4 regions of the Promicromonospora sp. NPDC090134 genome follow, and region 2 is predicted to be linked to each of the others. Evidence: riboswitches for the same ligand, from Rfam matches in the RefSeq annotation. Region 2 holds a riboswitch; each other region holds the start of a gene.
What was found. Region 2 has a riboswitch for S-adenosylmethionine ahead of metE (5-methyltetrahydropteroyltriglutamate--homocysteine S-methyltransferase). Riboswitches for the same ligand answer to the same signal wherever they lie in the genome.
Positions count from the first base shown of each region.

Region 1: linked by a shared signal. The riboswitch ahead of ACIPN7_RS23830 (LLM class flavin-dependent oxidoreductase) and the one ahead of metE (5-methyltetrahydropteroyltriglutamate--homocysteine S-methyltransferase) in region 2 are both predicted to bind S-adenosylmethionine.
Region 3: linked by a shared signal. The riboswitch ahead of ACIPN7_RS02660 (aminotransferase class V-fold PLP-dependent enzyme) and the one ahead of metE (5-methyltetrahydropteroyltriglutamate--homocysteine S-methyltransferase) in region 2 are both predicted to bind S-adenosylmethionine.
Region 4: linked by a shared signal. The riboswitch ahead of ACIPN7_RS01455 (methylenetetrahydrofolate reductase) and the one ahead of metE (5-methyltetrahydropteroyltriglutamate--homocysteine S-methyltransferase) in region 2 are both predicted to bind S-adenosylmethionine.

Region 1 is NZ_JBIVCZ010000010.1:67,992-73,445, reverse strand. It holds gene ACIPN7_RS23835 (GH92 family glycosyl hydrolase) at 1-2,769, shown strand, start outside; SAM riboswitch class IV at 3,357-3,468, shown strand; gene ACIPN7_RS23830 (LLM class flavin-dependent oxidoreductase) at 3,893-5,053, shown strand; gene ACIPN7_RS23825 (rhodanese-like domain-containing protein) at 5,092-5,445, shown strand; gene ACIPN7_RS23820 (O-acetylhomoserine aminocarboxypropyltransferase/cysteine synthase family protein) at 5,442-5,454, shown strand, end outside.
Region 2 is NZ_JBIVCZ010000003.1:104,480-109,933, reverse strand. It holds gene metE (5-methyltetrahydropteroyltriglutamate--homocysteine S-methyltransferase) at 1-1,452, opposite strand, end outside; SAM riboswitch class I at 1,461-1,564, opposite strand; gene ACIPN7_RS10170 (type 1 glutamine amidotransferase domain-containing protein) at 1,743-2,447, shown strand; gene ACIPN7_RS10165 (LysR family transcriptional regulator) at 2,492-3,397, shown strand; gene ACIPN7_RS10160 (hypothetical protein) at 3,433-4,044, opposite strand; gene ACIPN7_RS10155 (Cmx/CmrA family chloramphenicol efflux MFS transporter) at 4,218-5,399, opposite strand.
Region 3 is NZ_JBIVCZ010000001.1:608,084-613,537, forward strand. It holds gene ACIPN7_RS02650 (serine/threonine-protein kinase) at 1-993, opposite strand, end outside; gene ACIPN7_RS02655 (RNA polymerase sigma factor) at 993-1,673, opposite strand; SAM riboswitch class IV at 1,915-2,029, shown strand; gene ACIPN7_RS02660 (aminotransferase class V-fold PLP-dependent enzyme) at 2,061-3,479, shown strand; gene ACIPN7_RS02665 (hypothetical protein) at 3,501-4,097, opposite strand; gene ACIPN7_RS02670 (amidase) at 4,204-5,454, opposite strand, start outside.
Region 4 is NZ_JBIVCZ010000001.1:328,524-333,977, reverse strand. It holds gene ACIPN7_RS01465 (N-acetylmuramoyl-L-alanine amidase) at 1-653, opposite strand, end outside; gene ACIPN7_RS01460 (Hsp20/alpha crystallin family protein) at 854-1,309, opposite strand; gene ACIPN7_RS01455 (methylenetetrahydrofolate reductase) at 1,496-2,440, opposite strand; SAM riboswitch class I at 2,445-2,561, opposite strand; gene ACIPN7_RS01450 (carbohydrate ABC transporter permease) at 2,656-3,579, opposite strand; gene ACIPN7_RS01445 (carbohydrate ABC transporter permease) at 3,579-4,454, opposite strand; gene ACIPN7_RS01440 (extracellular solute-binding protein) at 4,527-5,454, opposite strand, start outside.

The DNA of each region.
Region 1 (5,454 bases), on a different contig from region 2:
GGCTTCACGATGTGGGTCCCGCTCACCGACGCCGCCTCCGAGCGCTGGCTGTACTCCTGGGCCGCGCACAACGGCCCGGACAACCGGCCGCGCCTGCAGGGCGTGGGCATCTCGCACGAGCCGAGCCCGTGGATGGGGGACCGCGACCAGCTTGCGTTCCACCTCGTGCCCGCCTCACGCGACGGCGACGACGTGCCCGACGCCGGCCTCGACGCCCGCTCGGTCGGCTTCTCGCACGACGACGAGACCGCCCGGCCGCACCGGTACGACGTCGGCCTGGACGACGGCGCGCGCGTGGCCGTCGCGGCGTCCGACCACGGCGGCGTGCTCCGCCTCACGTTCCCGGACGGTGCCACGGCGGGACACCTGCTGATCGACGCCGTGGGCGACTCCGGCGCGGACGGCCCGCCCGTCTCCGTCACCGTGCACGACGACGGCACGCTCACCGGCTGGAGCGACCACGGCAGCCCGCTGTCGGTGGGCCGCAGCCGCATGTACGTCGTGGGGCGCATCTCCCGGCCGGTCCTGCGCACGGGTCGCGCCCGCGGGCGGGACCACGCGACGTACGCCACGGTCGCGCTCGACCCGGCCGCCGGGGCGGGCGTGGCCGACGCCGCGGCGGGCCGCACGGTCGAGGTGCGCGTGGCGACGTCGTACATCAGCGAGGAGCTGGCCTGGCTCGCGCTGGAGCGCGAGGTGTCCGGGACCTTCGACGAGGTCGCCGACGCCGCCCGCGCGCAGTGGGAGGAGCGGCTCGGCGTGCTCGACGTCGACGGCGCCTCCGAGGAGCAGCAGGTCACGCTCTACTCGAACCTGTACCGGCTGAACCTGTACCCGTCGTCGTACACCGAGGTCGGGGCCGACGGCACGCCCGTGCACGCCTCGCCCGTGCTCGACGGCGCCCCGGTGGTGCCCGGCGAGATGTTCGTGAACCACGGGTTCTGGGACACCTACCGCACCTGCTGGCCGGCGTACGCCCTGCTGTACCCGCAGGTCGCGGCCCGGCTCGCCGACGGGTTCGTGCAGCAGTACCGGGAGGGCGGCTGGGTCGCCCGCTGGTCGTCGCCGGGCTACGCCGACCTGATGACGGGCACGTCGTCCGACGTCGCCTTCGCCGACCTGTACCTGCGCGGCGTGGACCTGCCCGACCCGCTGGCGACCTACGACGCCGGGCTGCGCAACGCCACGGCGCTGCCCACCCGGTCCGGCGTGGGACGCAAGGGCCAGGACTTCGCGCTCACGCACGGCTGGGTGCCGCGCGACGTCGAGGAGTCGGTGTCGTGGAGCCTGGAGGGCTACATCAACGACGCCGGGCTCGCGCGGATGGCGCAGGCGCTCGCGGACGCGCCCGGGACCCCGGACGAGCGCCGTCGGGCCCTGCGCGACGAGGCCGCCTACCTGCGGCAGAGCGCGCTCGGGTACGTGCACCTCTTCGACGCCGCCACGGGGTTCTTCCGCGGGCGCGCCCGGGACGGGGCGTTCGACCCGGCGCCGTTCGACCCGGACGCGTGGGGCGGCGACTACACCGAGTCCGACGCCTGGAACTTCCTGTTCCACCCCGTGCACGACGGCGCGGGGCTGGCCGCCCTGCACGGCGGGCGCGCGGGGCTGGAGCAGCTGCTGGAACGGTTCTTCGCCGCGCCGGAGCGGGCGGACAAGCCTGGCTCGTACGGCAACCCCATCCACGAGATGTTCGAGGCGCGCGACGTGCGCCTGGGCCAGCTCGGCCAGTCGAACCAGGTGTCGCACCACATCGCGTGGACGTGGTCGGTCGCCGGGCGGCCCGACCGCACCCAGGAGGTCGTGCGCGAGATCCTGACCCGGCTGTGGACCGGCAACGACATCGGTCAGGGCTACCACGGCGACGAGGACAACGGCGAGATGTCGGCCTGGTACGTGCTGGCCGCGCTCGGGCTGTACCCGCTGGAGATCGGCTCGCCGCGCTGGGCGGTCACGTCGCCGCTGTTCGACCGGGCGGTGGTGCACCGGCCCGACGGCGACCTCGTGATCGAGGCCCCCGGGGCGGCCGGTCGGCAGTACGTGGCGGGGCTGGACGTAGCTCGGCCGGATGTGGCGGGCGGTGCCGGCGCGGCTGCGGCGGGGTCGGACGCGGCCGCGGCCCGGGTGATCACGACGCCGTCGATCGACAACGTCGACCTGGTCGGGGGAGCGACCCTGCGCTTCGCGCTGTCGGAGATCCCGACCCGGTGGGGCGTGCCGTCGGACGACGAGGCTGGTGCTGGTGCTGGTGCTGGTGCTGGTGCTGGTGGTGGTGCTGGCGCTGCTGGCGCCGCGGGGATCGGCGACGACTCGGCGCCCGAGCGGCCGTGGCGGCGAGCCGATGGCGGCTGGCGCAGTGCCGAGGGTGCGCTGCCGCACCTGACCGACGGCGACCTGACGACGTCGGCCGCGGTGGACGGCGCGCTCAACTGGGCTCCCGGTGCGGACGTCCCGGCCGGATCGATGCTGCGCGCCTACACGTTGACCTCGGGCCCGACGTCCGAGCCGGCGTCGGCCAACGGCGCGCCCGGGCTGTCCTCTGCGGAGGTGCCCGGGTCGTCGACCGTCGAGAGGGTGTCCGGACCGCCGTCGGCCTGGCGCCTGGTCGCGGCCGACGGGCGGGTGCTGGACGAGCGGTCCGGCGAGGCGTGGCGCTGGCCGAACCAGCTCCGCCCCTTCGTGCTCGACGAGCCGGTGCCGCTCACGGGTCTCCGGCTGGAGCTGGCCGAGCCCGGCGCCCTCGCCCAGATCGAGCTCCTCCTGGGCTGACCCGAGAGTGCGCTTCTACCCAGTCATTGGGCCCGGAATCACCCCGATTCCGGGCCCAATGACTGGGTAGAAGCGCACTTCTGCGTCGTGGGGGCCGGGGCTCGACGGCGTCGGTCTATCGCAGATCGGCTGATCGCTCGGCCCGTCTCGTGACTGCGTCCGCCTGCCGACGCCGGCGCGTGACCCCGGCCTCTTGCCGAGGTCGGCGCGTGAGCGAGCGAACGGACCAGGCGAGAGTGCGCTTCTACCCAGTCATCTGGCCCGGAATCGGGGTGATTCCGGGCCCAGTGACTGGGTAGAAGCGCACCTTGCTGGTCCGGGGCCGCGCGGTGTCGGTTCGGGGGCGCGCCTTGCGGGGCCGGGTCCGGGTCCGCGCCGTGTCGGTCCGGGCGTACCTCGCCCGGCCGGCGCGTGCCGTGTCCCGGCCGGCGTCCACCAGCGCGCACCCCCGAGCCGCGGCGAGACCTTGGTCCCGGGATGTGAGATCTGCGCAAGGATCATTGACTTCTATGGGTTCCATTCGTATCTTCTGTGACATCGAGACCAACCGCACTTATCCGATCGGAGAGATGTAGAAAGCCTCGACAGGTCATGAGTTCCGACGCGAAGCCCCGGCTGGTCGGACGGCAACCCCCCGCGCGGGTGGGTGCCCCGGGTGAGGACCAGGTCCACCGCCGCCGGCGGATGACAACACGCGTCGCTCGCCGCTGGGCGAGCAGGTGAGGAGAACGACGATGACCCGGAGCGCTGCCCCCGCCGTCCACGTGTCCCTGCCGTCCCGGAACGTCACCGTGCGGGCTGGTGCTGCCCCGCGCGAGCACATGTCGCGCGAGCACATGTGTTGTCACTGTTCCTGTCGCTGACGGCGACAGCCGGACAGTGACCGTCCCGACGCGCTGACCGGTCGCCACAGCCGCCACCGGTCCGCCGCCCGGAACTCCTCTCGGCGTCGCACGCCGAGCCCTGGCCGTATCCGGCCCTCACGTCCCTGACCGGACGTCCCACTCCTGCCCTCTGGCAGCCACGCTCCCGGGTGACCCCTGGACGCCGTCGCGCACCCTGCGCGCGCCGGCCGGGTCCTCCGGGCGCCGTCGCGCAGCCGCAGCCCGAACGGAGCCCCGCCGTGCCGTACCCGTCGCAGCCCACGTCCCTCGCCCCCACCTCCTCCCGTCCCGTCGTGCTCGGCGTGGATCTCACCTCCGCCGGTGCCCGTCCGGGCGCCCACCGGGCACGTGGCCCGGTGGCTCCGCGCCCGTTCGACGGCGAGCGGTTCCTGCACCTCGTGCGGACCGCCGACCGCGGCCTGCTCGACTTCGTCAGCCTCGACGAGGGATTCCTGCTCCACCCCGGCCGCAGCCAGGTCACGGGGCGGCTGGACACGGCCGTCGCCGCGGCCCGGGCCGCGCGGGTCACGGCCGGCATCGGGCTGGTCGCCGCCGTCGACACGGTGCACGTCGAGGCGGCCCACGCCGCCGTCGCGCTGAGCAGCATCGACCGCGCGAGCAGCGGCCGGGCCGGCTGGCAGGCGGTGCGGCAGAGCAAGCTCCCCGAGGCCGACGACGCGTGGGCCGGCAGGGTCGAGCTGGGCATCCGGTCCGTGACGCAGGTGTGGACGGGCCGACCCGGCAGCGGGGCGGGCGCGGTCGAGCTCGACGCCGAGGGCCGGTTCCGCGTGGACCACGACGGCATCCGGTTCGCCGTCCGGGGCCGCCCGGCAGCCGGCACGGACGACGTCCTGCCGCAGACGCCCCCGCCCGTCGTCGTCCGCGTGCGCTCCGAGGCCAGCGCCGCGCTGGCCGGCCGCACCGCCGACGTCGCGCGGATCACCGTCACCGACGCCGCGCACGCGGTACGGCTGCGCCGGCTCGTGCGGGACGCCGCACTGTCCGCCGGGCGCGACCCCGAGGAGCTCCGCGTGCTCGCCGAGGTCTACGTGGTGCTCGCGCAGGAGCGGGCCAGCGCCCGGGCCCGGCTCGAGCTCGTCGAGGCGCTGGAGGGCACGGCGGTCATGGGCGACGGGCTGGTCGTCGCCGACACGCCGGACGAGCTCGCCACCCTGATCGCCGACTGGACCACCGTCGGCGCCGTCGACGGGTTCCTGCTGCAGCCGTCCTCGCTCAGCTCCGACCTCGACGCGATCACCGACCACCTGGTGCCCGCGCTCCAGCAGGCGGGCCTGTTCCGCACCGAACGGACGGCGACGTCGCTGCGCGGCTCGCTCGGGCTGTCGGACGCAGGGGCCGCCGAGCGGGCGCTGCCCACGGGCCGGCTCCTGAGCGCCTGACCACCCGACGAACCACCGTCCACCCGGAGGAGACCACCATGACCACCCCTGAGCTGCAGACCCCCGGCGCCGCGGGCGCCAAGGTCGCCGGCGGCGCCCTGCTGATCGACGTCCGTTCCGCCGCGGGCCGCGCCTCGGCGGGCGAGATCCCGGGCGCCACGCTCGCGGACCGCAACAACCTCGACGCGCTGTTCGGGCCGTCCGACAACCCGGCGATCACCCTCGACACGCCCGTCGTGGTCGTGTGCGGCTCCGTCGACGGCTCCGGCCCGGTCGCGGAGGCGCTCGCGGCCCGCGGCTACACCGACGTCTCGCACGTCGACGGCGGGTTCCCCGCCTGGAAGGAGGCCGGGCTGCCCGCGGCGGAGGCCGAGCCGAGCGCGGCGCCATGACCGGCTTCG
Region 2 (5,454 bases):
TGGCAGGTTCAGCCGCGCCTGCTGCGCGGCCGCCCGCTCCGCGTACGGCGCGCGCTCGACGTCGGCGGCGGTCAGCGCGGCGGTCCGCTCGCGCACCACCGGGACGACGACGCCGGGTGCCGCGGCGCGGGAGCGCACCGCCGCCGTCGACTCGGCGAGCCGGTCGGCGACCGCCCCGCGGCCGTCGGTCAGCGCGGTGGCCAGCGTGACGACCTCGGCGACCTTCTGGTCGGCGAACGCGAGCCACGACTTCAGGTCCGCGTCCAGGCGGGGCTCGTCGGCGACGTCGTGCGGCACGTGCAGCAGCGACGTCGAGGTGCCGACGGCGACGGTCCCGGCGCCGAGCCCGGTGCCGGTCGCCGCCAGACCCTCCAGGGTGGTCAGACGGGCGTCGAGGTCGGCGCGCCAGATGTTGTGGCCGTCGATCGCGCCCGCGACCAGGGTCTTGGTCTCCAGGCCGGGGACCGGTCCGGTCGGTACGGCGCCGCGCACCAGGTCGATCGCGATCGCCTCGACGTCGGTGCCGGCCAGCAGGGCGAGCCCGTCGCCGGCCTCGCTGCGCAGGTCGCCGTACGGCGCGGTGACCAGGATCGCGGGGCGCTGCGCCGGGGCGTCGCCCGCGGCCGCGGGGGAGAGCTCGGTCGCGAGCGCGGCGTAGGCCCGGCGGACGGCGTCGGCCACCTCGTCGAACGGGACGTCCAGCAGGTCGGTGACCAGGGCGGGCTCGTCGAGCTGCACCCAGGGCGCGCCCGCGGCGGCCAGCGCGCGCAGCAGGTCGGCGTAGGCGGCGACGACGTCGTCCAGCCGGTCCAGGGGGCGGAAGCCGTCGCCTGCGGCTGAGGAGTGAGCTTGCGAGCCCCGCAGAGCCGCGGCAGCGGGTACTGCGCCGTCGGCGGCCTTGCTCAGCAGCAGGAACGTCACCGGGCCCACGAACGCGGGGCGGGTCACGACCGCCTGGCCGCCGTCGGCCGGGTGTGCCAGCTCGGTGAACTCGCGCACCGCGCGGTCGTCGACGAAGCCGATCGGGGTGTCCGGCCCGATCTCCGGGACCAGGTAGTGGTAGTTCGTGTCGAACCACTTGGTCATCTCGAGCGGCGCGTTGTCGCCCTCGCCGCGGGCCACCGTGAAGTAGGCCTCCAGGGGCAGGCGGCCCCCGTCCGTGGTGAGCCCGGCGAACCGGTCGGGCACGGCGCCCAGCAGGGCGACGGCGTCGAGCACCTGGTCGTAGTACGAGAACGAGCCGGGGACGGCAGCGTTGCCGGCGTCCAGGCCCAGGTCGACGAGGCGGCGCGCGGTGGTCTGCCGCAGGTCGCGGGCGGTCGCCTCCAGCTCGTCGGCGGTGGTGCGGCCGGCCCAGAAGGACTCGACGGCGCGCTTGAGCTCGCGCCTCCGGCCGATGCGGGGGTAGCCCAGGATCGTGGCGGTGGAAAGGTGCGGGTTCGTGACTGCCATGCGTATCAGCTCCATCGGACCTGGCGTTAGCACCTTGCCCCGAGATTGGCGCCTCGGAGGTAGGTTGCTGCGGTGTCGTGGAGCCAGGACTCTCGACCGCTCTGGATGATGAGACTTGATCGTAGGCATGCCCGGGATGTGGTCGGCAAACCGTCCACGCCTCGGACAAATCCGAGCCATAAGTCTGGTTATGGCTCCGACTGTCTGTCTCGGCATCCGGTGATGGATTCTGACGTTCCCCGAGGACCGCACCTCAGCGGGAAGCTCCCCGAACAGATCGGAACCACACCATGTCGAAGATCCTGATGGTCGTCTCCGCCGCGAACAGCCTGCGCCTGGCCGACGGCACCGAGCACCCCACCGGTTACTGGGCCGAGGAGGTCGCCGCCTCCCACCGGGTGCTCACCGCGGCCGGCGCGCAGGTCGACGTCGCGACGCCGGGCGGCGTGGCGCCGACGGTCGACGCGGTCAGCCTCGACGAGCGCGGCGGGGTGCCCGCCGCCGACGCGGCGGAGTTCCGCGCCTACCTCGACGGCATCGCCGACCAGCTCGCCCACCCGCTCACGCTGGCCGACGTGCGCGCCGACGACTACGACGCCGTCTACATCCCGGGTGGCCACGCCCCGATGGCCGACCTCGCGCACGATGCCGACCTCGGCCGCCTGCTGCTCGACGCGAACGACCGGGGCACGACCGTGGGCGCGCTGTGCCACGGCGTCGCCGCGTTGCTCAGCGCCCAGGAGCCGGACGGCACCTTCGCCTACGCGGGCCGGGCGCTCACGTCGTTCACCGACGAGGAGGAGCGCCAGGGCGGCCTCGGCGACGCCGCGCCGTACCTCGTCGAGTCGCGGCTGCGCGAGCGCGGCGCCGTCGTCCAGGTCGGCGCGCCCTGGAGCAGCACCGTGGTCCAGGACGGCAACCTGATCACCGGCCAGAACCCGCAGTCCAGCGCGGCCGCCGCCGAGGCGGTGCTCAAGGCGCTCGCGGCGCGCTGAGCCGGGCTAGCCTGTGGGCAGGACGACGACGGAGGGTGGTGCCGGTGCCGGGCCTCGACCTCCTCGCCACGTTCCTGGAGGTCTACCGCACCGGGTCGCTGTCGGCGGCGGCCGAGCGGCTGGGCGTGAGCCAGCCCGCCGTCACCGGGCAGCTCGCCCGCCTGGAGGAGCAGCTCGGCACCCGCCTGTTCGTGCGGTCCCGCCGGGGCGCCGAGCCCACGGAGCGCGCCGTGGCGCTGGCCGCCGAGGTGGGGCTCCACGTGGACGGGCTCCGGTCGGCCCTCGGTCCTCGCGACGTCGAGCCGGCGGTGCGCGGGCTCGTCCGGATCGGCGGAGCCGCCGAGCTCATGACGGTGCGTGTGCTGCCCGCGCTCGCGCCGCTCGTCGCGCAGGGGCTCCAGCTCCGTGCGACGCTCGGGCTCGGCGACGAGCTGCTGGCCGCGCTGGCGGCCGGCCACCTCGACCTCGTCGTGTCCTCGGTGCGCCCGCGGCAGGACGCCGTGGTGGCGACGCCGCTGGTCGACGAGGAGTTCCTGCTCGTCGGGCCGCCGGCCCTGGCCCACACCGTCGACCAGGTGCGCCTGGCGGCCGACCCCGTGGCTGCCCTCGCGCACCTGCCGCTGGTCGCGTACGCGGAGGACCTCCCGATCGTGCGCCGGTACTGGCGCAGCGAGTTCGGCCGGCGGCCGCCCAACGCGACGGCGCTCGTGGTGCCCGACCTGCGGGCCGTGCTCGCCTCCGTCACCGGCGGCGCGGGCGTCTCCGTCCTGCCGCGGTACCTGGTTGCGCCCGCGCTGGAGTCCGGGCAGGTGGTCGAGCTCCACCACCCCGAGGCGCCGCCGCTGAACACGCTGTACCTCGCGGGGCGCCGCGGCGTGCCGCACGGGCCGGCGGTCTCCGCCGTCCGGGCGCGGCTGACCGGGGCCGCCGCGGAGTGGGGGAGCCTCTGAGGCGTGCCGCTACCCGGCCGACTGCCGGGTTCCGGTCACGACCCGGCGCACCCGTCGTCCGCCACCGGACCCGAGATGCCCACGAGCGGCGGGTACGCCGAGACCCGGAGCTCCCAGCCGGCGGGGTCGGTGGCCGTCACGTACGCGTCGCCGCCGTGCTCGGCGTGGGTCACGTCCGACAGCGGGTCGAACCCGTGCTCCTCGAGCACCGGGTCGAGCCCGGCGGCGAGGTCGGCGAGGCCGCCGCTGGGCTCGTACAGGTCGCCCTCGCCCAGGCTCTCGGCGAGGAAGAGCACGCACTCGCCGTCCGGCTGCTCGGTGACGAACGGGAAGCGGTCCTTGGCGGTCCACCCCACGTCCGGGACGGATCGGTCGAGCGCGACGAGGACGTCGTCCAGCACCGCCGCGTACTGCTCCGTCGCGGCCTCACGCGCGGGGGCCGGCTCCGCGGGTCCGGCCGGGGTGTCGGCGGGGCCCGCGGAGCAGGACGTCAGCACGCCCGGGATCAGCACGGCGAGGGCCAGCCCGGCCGCGCCGCGGGTCCGTCGCGCCCGTGCGGGGAACCGCGCCCGTGCGGGGAACCGCGCCCGTGCCGGGAACCGTGTCCGTGCCGGGAACCGTGCCAGTGCTGGGAACAGGGACCGCATCCGTCTCCTCGCTCGTGCTCGCCGCCGTCGTGCCGGGGACGCTACCAGGCACGACGGCGGCGTGGTCGAGATCTCGGCGTGAAGTGCTCGGGCGCGGGACGTCTCCCGGCGCCCTCCGGGAAAGGGCTGCACCGCCGAGGAGGTAACGCTCAGATAGCACTGCTACCCCAGCGTTACGTCCCCCGACGCGTGACGTCTCCCGGGCGCCGTCCCGGGTGTGCGCGCCGTACCGCCCGGAGCGTGACGGCCACCGCTGTCAGCGCCGCGCTCACCGCCAGGGGCCCGGCGGGCCCGAGCGCCGCGACGGCGCTCCCGCCGAGCACCGGGCCGGCGAGCGCGCCGAGGTTGAGGGCGACCGTCGAGAACGCGCCGCCCATGGTCGGCGCGCCGTGGGCCGCCGCCATGGTGCGGGCGATCAGTGTGCCGCCCATGGCGAACGACAGCGCGCCCTGCACCGGCGCGAGCACCCACACCGCCGCGGGGCTCGGGGCGAGCGCGGCCCACAGGACCCATCCCGTGAGCAGGGCGGGGCCGGCGACTGCGAGCAGGCGCCCGCCGTGGGCGTCGGCGAGCCGGCCCGCGGCCGAGACCCCGGCGAAGGCGCCGAGACCGAACAGGGCCAGTACCACCGGCACCAGCGCGGACCCGAGGCCCGCACCGTCGGTGGCGACGACCGCCAGGTAGGTGAACGCGCAGAATGTCGCGCCGTTGACCAGCACCCCGAGCACGAGGTGGTGCAGCAGGCGCGGTGAGCGCAGCGCGCCGAGCTCGGTGCGCAGGTCCAGGCGGGCGCGCGGCGTACCGCCGTCGAGCCGGACCGGCGTCAGGCAGGCCACGGCGACCAGGGCCGCGGCCGAGACCCCGGCGATCGCCCACAGGGCGGAGCGCCAGCCCCAGAGCTCGCCCAGCAGGGCGCCGGCGGGGACGCCGGCCACCAGGGCGAGCGTCGTGCCGCCGAGGATCATGGCCAGCGCCCGGGCCCGCCGTCCGGCGGGGACGACGTGCTGCACCGTCGACAGCGCGACCGCCAGGAACCCGGCGTTCGCCACCGCGGCGACGAATCTCGTGCCGAGCAGCACGGCGAAGCTGTCGGTCAGTGCCCCCGCGACGTGCGTGGCGACGAACACCAGCAGGCAGGCGGACAGGGTCCAGCGGGGCGGCAGGCGGCGTCCGACGGCGGCGGTGAGCGGCGCGCCGACGACCATCCCGACCGCGAAGCCCGAGGTCAGGTAGCCGGCCTGGGCGATCGAGACGCCGAGGCCGAGAGAGATGCCGGGCACGAGCCCGGCGAGGACGAATTCCGACGTGCCTTGCGCGAAGACCGCGACAGCGAGCACGTAGAGCAGGACAGGCATGAGGAACTCCGAAGGGTGGAGGGAGACGGGTAGGCCGGGACGGCACTACGGGCCC
Region 3 (5,454 bases), on a different contig from region 2:
CGAGCCCCACGCGCCGCCGAACCCGATCCCGGCACCCAGCAGGAGGGCGACGGCGACCGCGATCACCGGCCGACGCCGCCGGCCGGTCGGGCGGGCCGGCGTCGCGGCGGCCGCGGGCGCCCCTGCCCTGTCTCCTCCCGCGGGGACGTCTCCTCGCGCGGGGACGAGCGCGTCCTCCACGTCCGAGAGCCACGCCGCGACGTCGGGGTGTCGCCGGGACGGGGAGTCCGCGAGGCTACGCCGCACCGCCCGGGTCAGGGCGCGCGGCAGGTCGGCGCCGTCGGTGAGCCACTCCAGCAGTGCGGACATCGCCCACAGGTCCGCGCGCGTGTCGACCGTGCCGGGACCGTGCTGCTCGGGCGGGCGGAACCCGTCCGTGCCGCCCGCGACCGTGAGCCCGGAGCTGCGCGCCAGGTCCTTGCACATGCCCAGGTCGGCGACCACGAGCCGCTCGTCGCGCCCCACGACGGTGGACGCCGTGCCTGCGAGGAGCGAGCCCGGCGCGCCGGCCGCACCTGCCGCACCGGTGTCGGCGGGCGCGTCGGGCCCGGTGCGCAGCAGCACGTTGCCGGGGCTGAGGTCGCGGTGCACCAGGCGCGCGGCGTGCACGGCCCGCACGGCTGCGGCCAGCCCACGGGCGACGGCGAGCACGTCCGCGCGGCTCGCCGTCCATCCGCCCGCACGCAGGGCGCGGACACGCTCGGCGAGGGTGCCCCGGTCGGCGTGCTCGAGCACGAGGTACGGCTGCTGCCGATCGTTCTCGCCGATGTCGTAGACCGTGATCACGTGCGGGCTCGCGACCCGGCGCAACGCCCGGCCCTCGGCGATGAAGCGTTCCCGGATCTCCGGGTTGAGGCTGTGGTTCTCGGCCAGGACCTTCACGACCACGGTGGTGTCCAGCCGCTCGTCGACCGCGCGGTGCACGGTGGCGAACGACCCGACACCGAGCACGTCCTCGACCTGGTATCGCCCCATCCTGTCCCGGGCGGCCATCAGACGGCGTCCCCGAGCAGAGCCGCGACGAGCGCCCGGCCTCGGGAGACCTGGGACTTGACGGTGCCCACGCTGCGACCCAGCCGGTCGGCGACCGCGCTGTACGGCAGTCCCTCGATGTCGCGCAGCGTCACCGGCTCGCGGTAGAGGGCGGGCAGCGCGTCGAGCGCGTCGCGCACCGTGGCCCGGGTGGCGATGAGCGAGCTCATCCGCGCGCCGGGCGCGACGTCGTCGTCGGGGAGCGTGGTGGTGGCGCGCTGCCGGCGCAGGTGGTCCACCACCCGGTTCCGGACGATGCGATGCACCCAGGTGGTGACCTTGGACGCGCCGGCGAACGAGTGGATCGACGTCGCCACGCTGATGAGGGTGTCCTGGCAGACGTCGTCGACGGCCGACTCGTCGAGGAGCGCACCACGCACGAACCGGCGGACCACACCCGACTCGTCCAACAGCTCGACCAGCAGCTCGGTCGCGAGCGGGGAACCGGCCGCGGCCCGTGCCCCGAGCAGGTCGAGCACGTCCTCCAGGCCGCCGGACCCCCTGGGGGTGCCGCTCCCGCCCGGCGCGTGGCCGGCATCCCTGGCTTCCCGACCGTCCACCGCGTCGGACACGGCGCGGCGCGCGGCGTGCGCGTCGCCCTGGTCGAGGGCGCGGACGAGCGGGGGTGTCTGGTGAGGCATGAGGTCGGGGTTTCCTCTCGCGGTCCGTCGTGCGTCCTGGCGCGCGATAGCCGCTGTGGTCTCTGCGCGCCTGACATCATGCCGGTCACCGTGGCACGAGGACACCAAATTCGTGCCCCGAGCACGAGGGCGAGCATCCGACCCGCACCGGGGTGCGGGGACGGTGTCATGACCGGATCGTGGGACCAGTATCTGAGACGTGCGTTGACAGGTGTTTTGCCCGCAGCACAGGATGGCCGCAGGTCATGAGCGCCAGCGTCAAGCCCCGGCTCGCTGGCCGGCAACCCTCCCTCCGCGGTGGGGTGCCCCGGGTGACGACCAGGCCGCGCGCAGCCCGCGTGCGGCAAGCGCGGGGGAACCTCCCCCAGGACTGTGCTGGAGGACGCCATGTCTGCTCCCACTCTCAGCCGTGCCATCGCGGTGACCGACCTCGCCCCGCTGCGCCCCGTCGTCGGCGGCGGGACGCTCGTCCCGCTCGTGGACGGCACGCAGGTCTCGTACGCGAACCTCGACGTCGCCGCGTCGGCCCCGGCCCTCCAGGCCGTCGCCGACCGCGTCACCCAGGTGCTGCCGCTGTACGCCAGCGTGCACCGCGGCGCGGGCTACCTCTCCCAGGTGAGCACGGCGCTCTACGAGACCGCGCGCCGCACCATCGGCGCGTTCGTCGGCGCCCGCGAGGACGACCTGACGATCGTCACCCGGAACACCACCGACTCTCTCAACCTCCTCGCCGGCTGCGTCCCCGCGCAGCCCGACGGCGAGCCCGGCCGCGTGCTGGTGCTCGACGTCGAGCACCACGCGAACCTGCTGCCCTGGCAGCGCACCACCGGCGCGACCGTGCTGACCGGCGGCGCCACCGTGGCCGAGACGGTCGCCCAGATCCGGGAGGAGCTGGCCGACGCCGCCGCGGACCGCCCGTACGCCCTCCTGGCCCTGACCGGGGCCTCGAACGTGACCGGCGAGTCCCTCCCGATCGCCGAGATCGTCGCCGTCGCCCACGAGTTCGGCGCGCGCGTGGTGCTCGACGGCGCCCAGCTCGTGCCGCACCGCCGCATCTCGCTGGAGTCCACGGGCGTGGACTACCTCGCCTTCTCCGGGCACAAGACCTACGCCCCGTTCGGCGCCGGCGTGCTGGTGGGCCGCCGCGACTGGCTCGACCAGGGCACGCCCTACCTCGCGGGCGGCGGCGCCGTCCGGCGTGTGCGCGTGAGCGGCACCGACTGGCACGAGGGTCCCGCCCGCCACGAGGCCGGCTCGCCCAACGTGATCGGCGCGGTGGCGCTCGCGGCGGCCTGCGAGGAGCTGGCCGCGCTCGACCCTGCCGAGGTCGTGGCGCACGAGAACGCCCTGCGCCGCCGGCTGGTGTCAGGGCTGGAGGCCATCGATCGCGTCGAGGTCGTGCGGGTCTGGGCCGACGCCGTGGACCCCGTGGGCGTGGTGACCTTCACCGTGACCGGGTACGACCCGGGCCTCGTCGCCGCCTACCTGTCCGCGGAGCACGGCATCGGCGTCCGGGACGGCCGCTTCTGCGCGCACCCGCTGCTCGGCCGGCTCGGGTTCGACGCCGGCGCCGTGCGCGCCTCGGTGGGCGTCGGCACCGCGGGCGAGGAGATCGAGCGGCTGATCGCAGCCGTCGGCCGCCTGGTCGAGGAGGGTCCGCAGGCCGGGTACGACGTCGTCGACGGGCTGTGGGTCGTGACCGACGACCCGCGCCCCGTGCCCGAGGGCTCCGGCCTCGCGGGCCTGCTGGCGACGGCCGCCCTGGGCTTCGACGAGGCCTTCGGCTGCCTCCCGGACGAGGACTGACGGCCGCCGCGCGTCCGGCGGCTACAGCGCGAGGGCCACGCAGATGCCGCCCATCGTGAGGTCGAGGCCGATGCACCACAGCGCGAGCGAACGGTTCACCACCCTGTCGCGGCGGTAGTGCACCACGTCCCACCCGGCGTGCGCGGCAAGGGCGAGGCCCGCGAGGGCCAGCCCGAGCCTCGGCTCCAGGAACAGGGCCGTCGTCGCTACCCCGAAGAAGCCGGCCATCGCGGCGGCCTGCGGCCACGTCGCGCGGCGTCCGCGGGCCAGCCCGATGCCGGTCAGGACCAGCCCCACCAGGACGAATCCGATCCAGCGCGGCGTGTCCAGCAGCTCGGACGCGACAGGGACCACCGACGCCAGGAGCGCGACGAGCCAGGCCGTCCAGCGGACGCCGGTCACGGCGGCGGCCAGGTAGCACAGCGTCGCGACGCCGATCGTGGTCGTCGGGTCCTCCGCGACCGCGTCCCGCCAGGTGCCGCCGACGATCGCCGTCCCGCCCACCAGCAGGCCGAAGCCCGTCAGCATGCCCAGCACGATCCAGGCGGTGTTGGTGGGCCAGGTCCCGGTCCAGCGGCTCGGCCGCGTTGGTGCGGCCGTCTCGAACGTCTCGGTCATGGTCCCGTGCTCCTCGTGCGATCGCGACTGAATACCCTCCAGGGGTAACAAAGCACGGGACGGCCACGGCGAGGAAGGTCTTTCGGCCACCACCGAATACCGCGTGTCAGACGGGGAAGGTGCGCGGGCGGGGGAGCGCCGCCTCGATCTGGGCCGCCAGCGCCAGCAGCGTGAGCTCGCCGCCCGGCCGGCCGATGATCTGCACCCCCATCGGCAGCCCGGCCGGCGCCTCGGCGGTGGGCTCGGTCCAGTGGGTCGGCACGGTGATCGCGGGCAGCCCGGCGACGTTGAGCATCGACGTGAAGGGCGTGTACTGGCACTGCTGCTCGAAGTTCCGCTCCGGGTCCTCGGCGTCGTACCACCCGATCGGCCGCGGCGTGAGCGCGAGCGCGGGGGTCACGACGGCGTCGTAGGCGCTGACCTGCGCCACGAGCGAGCGTTCGAAGCCGGTGAGCGTGCGCACCGCCTCGGCGAGCCGGCGGGCGGGCACCTCGCGGCCCGACCGGATGAGCCACTGCGTCAGGGGCTCCAGCTTGCCGAGCGTCTCCGGGTCGTCGATCGGCACCGCCGACGCGCCGCCCATCCACAGGGTCCGGAACGCCGGGGCGTACTCGGGCGCCTCGGCCAGCACCGTCTGCTCGACCTCGTGCCCGGCCCCGGCCAGGGCGCGCACCCCCGCGTCCAGCCCGGCGTGCGCCTCGGGGGACACCGCGATGTCGTAGAAGCCGTCCCAGGCCGACGAGGTCGTCACGCCGATGCGGGCGGCCCGCCGGCCGGCGACGCCCTCCGGCAGCTCGGCCCGCTGCGCGGCCGCGAGGTACGCGCCCGCGGCGTACGACGGCGCCCGCAGCGTGTACGGGTGCGCGACGCCGCCCCCGGCGCGCCGCGGGAGCATCGCCTCCAGCAGCAGGGCGGTGTCGGCGACGGTGCGCGCGATCGGCCCGTTCACGACGAGCCCGCCCAGCGAGTCGACGCCGCTGCCCGCGGGCAGCAGCCCGCGCGTGGGCTTGAGGCCGACCACGCCGCAGGCCGCCGCGGGGATGCGGATCGACCCGCCGCCGTCGGACCCGGGCGCGAACGGCAGCATGCCCGCCGCCACCGCGGCCGCCGCCCCACCGCTGGAGCCGCCGGCCCCGCGGCCGAGGTCCCAGGGTGTGCGCGCCGGGGCGGCGCCGACCGGCTCGGTGTAGGCGGGGAAGCCCAGCTCGGGCGCGGCGGTCTTGCCGAGGCTGACGATCCCGGCGTCGTCGAGCACCTGAACGATCTCGTCGCTCTCCTCGGCCGGCGGCAGCCCCGCGAAGGCGCGCGACCCGAAGCCGGTGGGCACGCCCGCCCGGTTCCACAGGTCCTTGTCCCC
Region 4 (5,454 bases), on a different contig from region 2:
CTCCAGAGCTGCGCGGGCGGCGTGGCGCTCGTGTAGGTGCCCTGGTTCTCGATGCCGATGGCCTGGCTGTTCTGCCCGGGGGCGTGGGCGCCCACGACCGTGCCGCTGCCGTTCTGCAGCCGCGACAGCGAGCCGTGCCGGCCCTCCATGACGTACCCGCCGCGGCTCACCGTGAGGTGCTGCCCGGTGTCCACCCAGCCGTTGGCGAAGTGCCACTGCTGGATGTCGCGGGCGATCTGGTAGCCGGCGGCCTGGGAGTAGTCGGTGACGTTGGCCGACGCCGTGTGGTGGATCAGGATCTTGTTCGGGTTGGTCGAGACGGTGTCGATGGTCCCGCGGGCCGCCGCGGCGCCCCAGGTGGCGCAGCTCGCGATGGCCGGCGCGGCCACCTCGACCCCGGCCACGGCGCCGGGCGGCGCGTCGGCGGGCGCCTCGGGGTCCGGGGCCAGGGACGGCGGGGCGTCCGTCGTCCGCGCCGGGGTGGCGCCGGGCGTGCTCTCCGTAGGAGCGGGCGCGGCGACGGCGGGCGCGGCGATCGTCGCGCCCGCGGCACCGATGCCGAGGACGACGGCGCCGCGCAGGAGGTCACGCCGTCCGAACGCGGCGTGGCTGTCGGGACTGCAGTCGGTGGAGCTGTGGTCGTGTTCGTGCACGGTGGGGCCTCCACGGGTCGGTCGCGCTGGTACGTGCCGATTTCATCCGTAGTATCGGCCGACCCCGCGACCCCCCGGTACATCACATCCGGGGTATATCCCGCGCGCGATGCCTGCGCCCGGAAGGTCCCGCCGGACATGTCAGACGCTCAGGCCCCCCGGGGGGAGACCTGAGCGTCCGACGCGGCGAACGGAGGAGACTACTGCTCGATGGTCTGGCGCCCCTCGGACGAACCCTGACCGATCGACGTCGACCCGGCTGTGTGCGCCACGTCGATCTTGCGCGGCTTCGCCTCCTCACTGACCGGGATCGTCAGCGAGAGCACGCCGTCGGTGTACGACGCCGAGATGCTGTCGAGCGCAAGCCCCCGGCCCACCGTCAGCTGCCGCGCGAACGTGCCGGTAGGCCGCTCGCGGACCAGCCACTGCGCCTCGGCGTCCGACCGCTGCGTGCGCTCGGCACGGACGGTGAGCGTCCGGTCCTCGACCGAGACGTCGATGGTGCCAGGGTCGACGCCGGGCATGTCCATGGACAGGACGTAGTGGTCGCCCGTGCGGAACAGGTCCATCGGCATGCCGCCGGACTGCCGTGCGTTGCCGGCAAACGTGCTGAACAGCCGATCCATCTCCTGGATCGGGTCCCAATAGGTAGCCATCGCGCATCACCTCCTACGACGATGCGGCCCCGGCCCCTCCAGGGCCGCCGCGCAAGATGACGGCCCTGCCGTCATCCGGCTACACGCCCAATCTTGGTACTCCCGACCCGGGGGTGCCAAGGGTCCATGGGCCTGGCTCGCCGGACCGGCAGGTCACTCGGTGACCGCCGGCCTGACAGTCCGCGGTCAGGCGGCCGCGCGGCCCGACAGGCCCACCCGGTCCAGCAGGTCGAGGGCGGGGCGGTGCTTGTTGAACGTGTACACGTGCAGGCCGGGCGTGCCGGCGTCGAGCACCTCGCGCGCGAGCGCCGCGGAGTACTCGATGCCGTGCGCGTGCTGGGCCTCGGGGTCGACGGCGCCGTCGGGCGCGGTGAGCCGGTCGAGGTCGCGCAGGAGCTCCGCGGGCGCCGCCACCCCGGTGAGCTCCTGGACGCGGCGCAGGCGGCGGGCCTCGGTGGTAGGCAGGATCCCGGCGAGGATCGGGATGGTCACACCCTCCGCCCGGGCCGCCTCGACGAACCCCGTGTACGAGTCCGCGCGGTAGAAGAACTGGGTGATCGCGAAGCTCGCGCCCGCCTCCTGCTTCTCGAGCAGGCGGCGCACCTCCTGCTCGCGCGTGGTGCCGGCCCCGGGGTTGCCGTCCGGGAACGTGGCGACGGCGATCGCCAGCGGCCGGGCGGCCGAGCGCAGCGCCGTGCTGACGTCGGCGGCACACCGCCGCTCGTCCACCTGCCGCAGGAGGCGGACGAGGTCCACGCTGGAGCGCACGCCGTCGGCCGGCGGGCGCCAGTCCGGCTCGTCGCGCGGCGGGTCGCCGCGCAGGGCGAGGAACGACCGCACCCCGGCCTCGAGGAACTCCTCGATCACCGCGGACACGTCCTCGCGGGACGCGCCCACGCAGGTCAGGTGGGCCACGGGGAGCACGGGCGTGCCGCGCAGCAGGGTCGCGAGCACCTCGCGCGCGGTGGCCCGGTCGCCGCCGGCCGCCCCGTAGGTCACGGACACGAAGTCCGGGCGGGCAGCCACGAGCCGCTGCGCCGTCTCCCAGAAGTTGGGCGCGGCGTTCGGCCGACGCGGGGGCATCAGCTCGAACGAGACGGTGGGGCGGTGCGGGTGTGGCTCGGCGACCATGGCTGCTCCATCGAACCTGGCGTGAGCACCTTGCGTCCCTCGCTCCGCGGCGACGCGGCGGAAGGTCGGCAGGTTGCTGCGGTGTCAGTGAGCCAGGACTCTCGACCGCTCTGGATGGGGTTCGCCACCATGCTAAGCGACCGTCCAGCACTGGGACAGAATTCGTCCGGAGACCGAGACGGCCCGGTCCACGGTGTGTGGACCGGGCCCGTCCGTTACTTCACCGACCCGGCCACCAGGCCGCCCACCAGGCGCTTCTCGATGATCATGAACAGGATCACCACGGGCACGATCGCCACGACGGACACCCCGAACACGTAGTGCCAGGACGTCTCGTACTGGCCCACGAACTTGGTGAGCGCCACGGACAGCGGCTGGTTGCCCGCCGTGGTGAGCAGCACCAGCGAGGCCGCGAACTCGTTCCAGGAGGCGACGAACGTGAACACGACCGCCGTCACGATGCCCGGCCAGACGAGCGGCAGGTTGATCTTGGTCAGGACGGCGAACGTGCCGGCGCCGTCGAGCTGCGCCGCCTCGTCGACCTCCTTGGGGATGCCCGCGAAGAAGCTGTGCATGATCCAGACCGCGAACGACAGGTTGAACGCGGCGTTGACCAGGATCATCGCGACCCACGTGTCGAGGATCCCGATCGCGATGAACTGCCGGAACAGGCCCGACGTCAGCACGGCGGGCTGCACCATCTGGGTCACGATCACGAGGAACAGGAAGAAGAGCCGGCCCTGGAACCGGAACCGCGCCGTGTAGTAGGCGGCGGGCAGCGCCACGGCCAGCACGAGCAGCGTGGCGCACAGCGAGATCACCAGGGTGGAGATCAGGTTCTGCGCCAGCGGCGTCTCGGGCGTGGACCACATCGTGACGTAGTTGTCCCAGTGCCACTCCGTGGGGAAGTAGGTGGGGTCGACCGACCTGATCTCGGCCTTCGTCTTCACGGAGCCGAAGAACATGATCAGGTACGGCAGCAGGAAGACCACCAGCACCACGAGCCCGGCCAACAGCCGGAGCAGCAGCGACCCGAGCGGCACCTGGTCCGTCGTGTACCTCCGCACCCGTCGCCGGTTGTCCGACGGCGGCCGGGTCGCGCTGCGGGAGGTGGTCCCCGGGTCGGTGATCGCGGTCATCAGACCTCCTCCAGGGGGCGGACGACCCGCACGTAGACGGCGACGATGGCGATGACCACCAGGAACGCGATGACGGACAGCGCGCTGGCCAGGTCGATCTGCCGCTGGTTCTGCATGTACTTGAAGATCATGGTCATGACGGTGTCGGCGTCGTACCCGGGGATGGACCCCGTCATGACGCGCAGGATCGGCAGCGAGTTGAACACGTTGATGATGTTGATCAGCACCGCCACCGAGATGGCGCCCCGCAGCTGCGGCAGCACCACGCTGAAGTAGGTGCGCGCCCCGCTTGCGCCGTCGATGCGCGCGGCCTCCACGGTCTCGCCGGGCACCGTCTGGAGCCCGGCGAGCACCGTGTAGGTGGTGAACGGCAGGGACACGAACACGGCGACCGCCATGGCCCACGCGAACGCGGTGCCGGGGTGGCGGGTCCAGCCGTAGCCCTCCGGCGTGCTGATCAGGCCGACGTCCACGAGGAACGAGTTGATGATGCCGAAGTACGGCTCCAGGCCGTAGTGCACCACGAGCGTCGTCATGACCACGCTCGACGCCCACGGCACGATGACGGCCATCCGCACCAGCCGGCGGCCGGGGAACGCCTTGTTCAGCAGTGCCGCGAGCGCCAGCGACCCGATCAGGGTGCAGGCGACGACCACGACGACCCACACGACCGTGCGGCCGAGGATGGGCCAGAAGTACTGGAAGCCGATCACCGTCGCGAAGTTCGCGAGGCCCACTCCCCCGTCGTCCACGCCGCTCTGGCTGATGTCGCGTGTCGAGTTCCAGAACATCAGGCCGACCGGGAACAGGACCACGGCCGCAATGAGTGCGACCGCGGGCCCGATCCACGGCAGGGCCTTCAACAGGTCCTTCACCAAGTTCCCCGTGCTTTCGGTTCGGCGTTGCGTGTGGTCAGCCGTGCCGCGGCACGGCGGTCGGAGCGGGCGTCAGCCCGCGTCGACCTGTCCCTGGATCTCGGTCAGGACGTCCTGCGCCGACTTCTTCCCGTCGAGCTGGCCGAAGAGCGCCTTGAAGGCGGAGTCGGCCGCGGCCCAGTCCGGGTTGGTGCTCGGGTAGAACTGCGCGTCGGGCAGCACCTCGAGGAACGGCGCGAGCGCCTCCTCGCCGGCGAGCTCCTCGGAGCCGGACAGGGTGGTGGGCAGGAAGCCCTCGGCCTGGACCCACGGCACGTAGACGTCGGCGGAGTAGAAGTAGTCGAAGAAGGCGGTGATGGCCTCCTGCTTGTCGCCGTCGTTCTGGAACGCCATCAGGTGGTCGGCCACGCCCAGCGTGAACGGCGAGCCGTCCTCGGTGGGGATCGGGTGGATCGAGTACTCGAGGTCGGGGTTGTCGGACTCGATCTGCCCGACGCTCGGCGGCAGGCCGATCTGCATGCCGACCTTGCCCTGGACGAAGATGTCGAACAGCGGGCTGCGGTCCGTCGCACCGGCGTCGGCCTGCGTGGCGCCCTCGTCGATCATCTTCTTGACGAACTCGGCGCCCGGGAGGTTCTCCGGGGTGTCGATGGTGATGGCCTCGGCGTCGCCGAAGGTTCCGCCGCCGCCCCACAGCCACACCGCTGCCTCGGCCTGCGCCTCCTCGGAGCCGAGCGGCATGCCGTAGCCGGCCACACCGCCGCCGAGCTCGGAGACCTTCTTGGCGGACTCGAGCAGCTCGTCCCAGGTGGTGGGGACCTCGGCGCCGGCCTCCTCCAGGAGCGCGTCGTTGACGAACAGCGCGCGGGCGGAGGCGATGAACGGCAGACCGTAGGTGGTGCCGCCCACCTGGGCGTTCTCCAGGAACGTGGGCTGGAAGTCGGCGTAGGTCTCCTCGGAGGTGACCTCCTCGACCGGGTACAGCAGCTCGTCCTCGGCG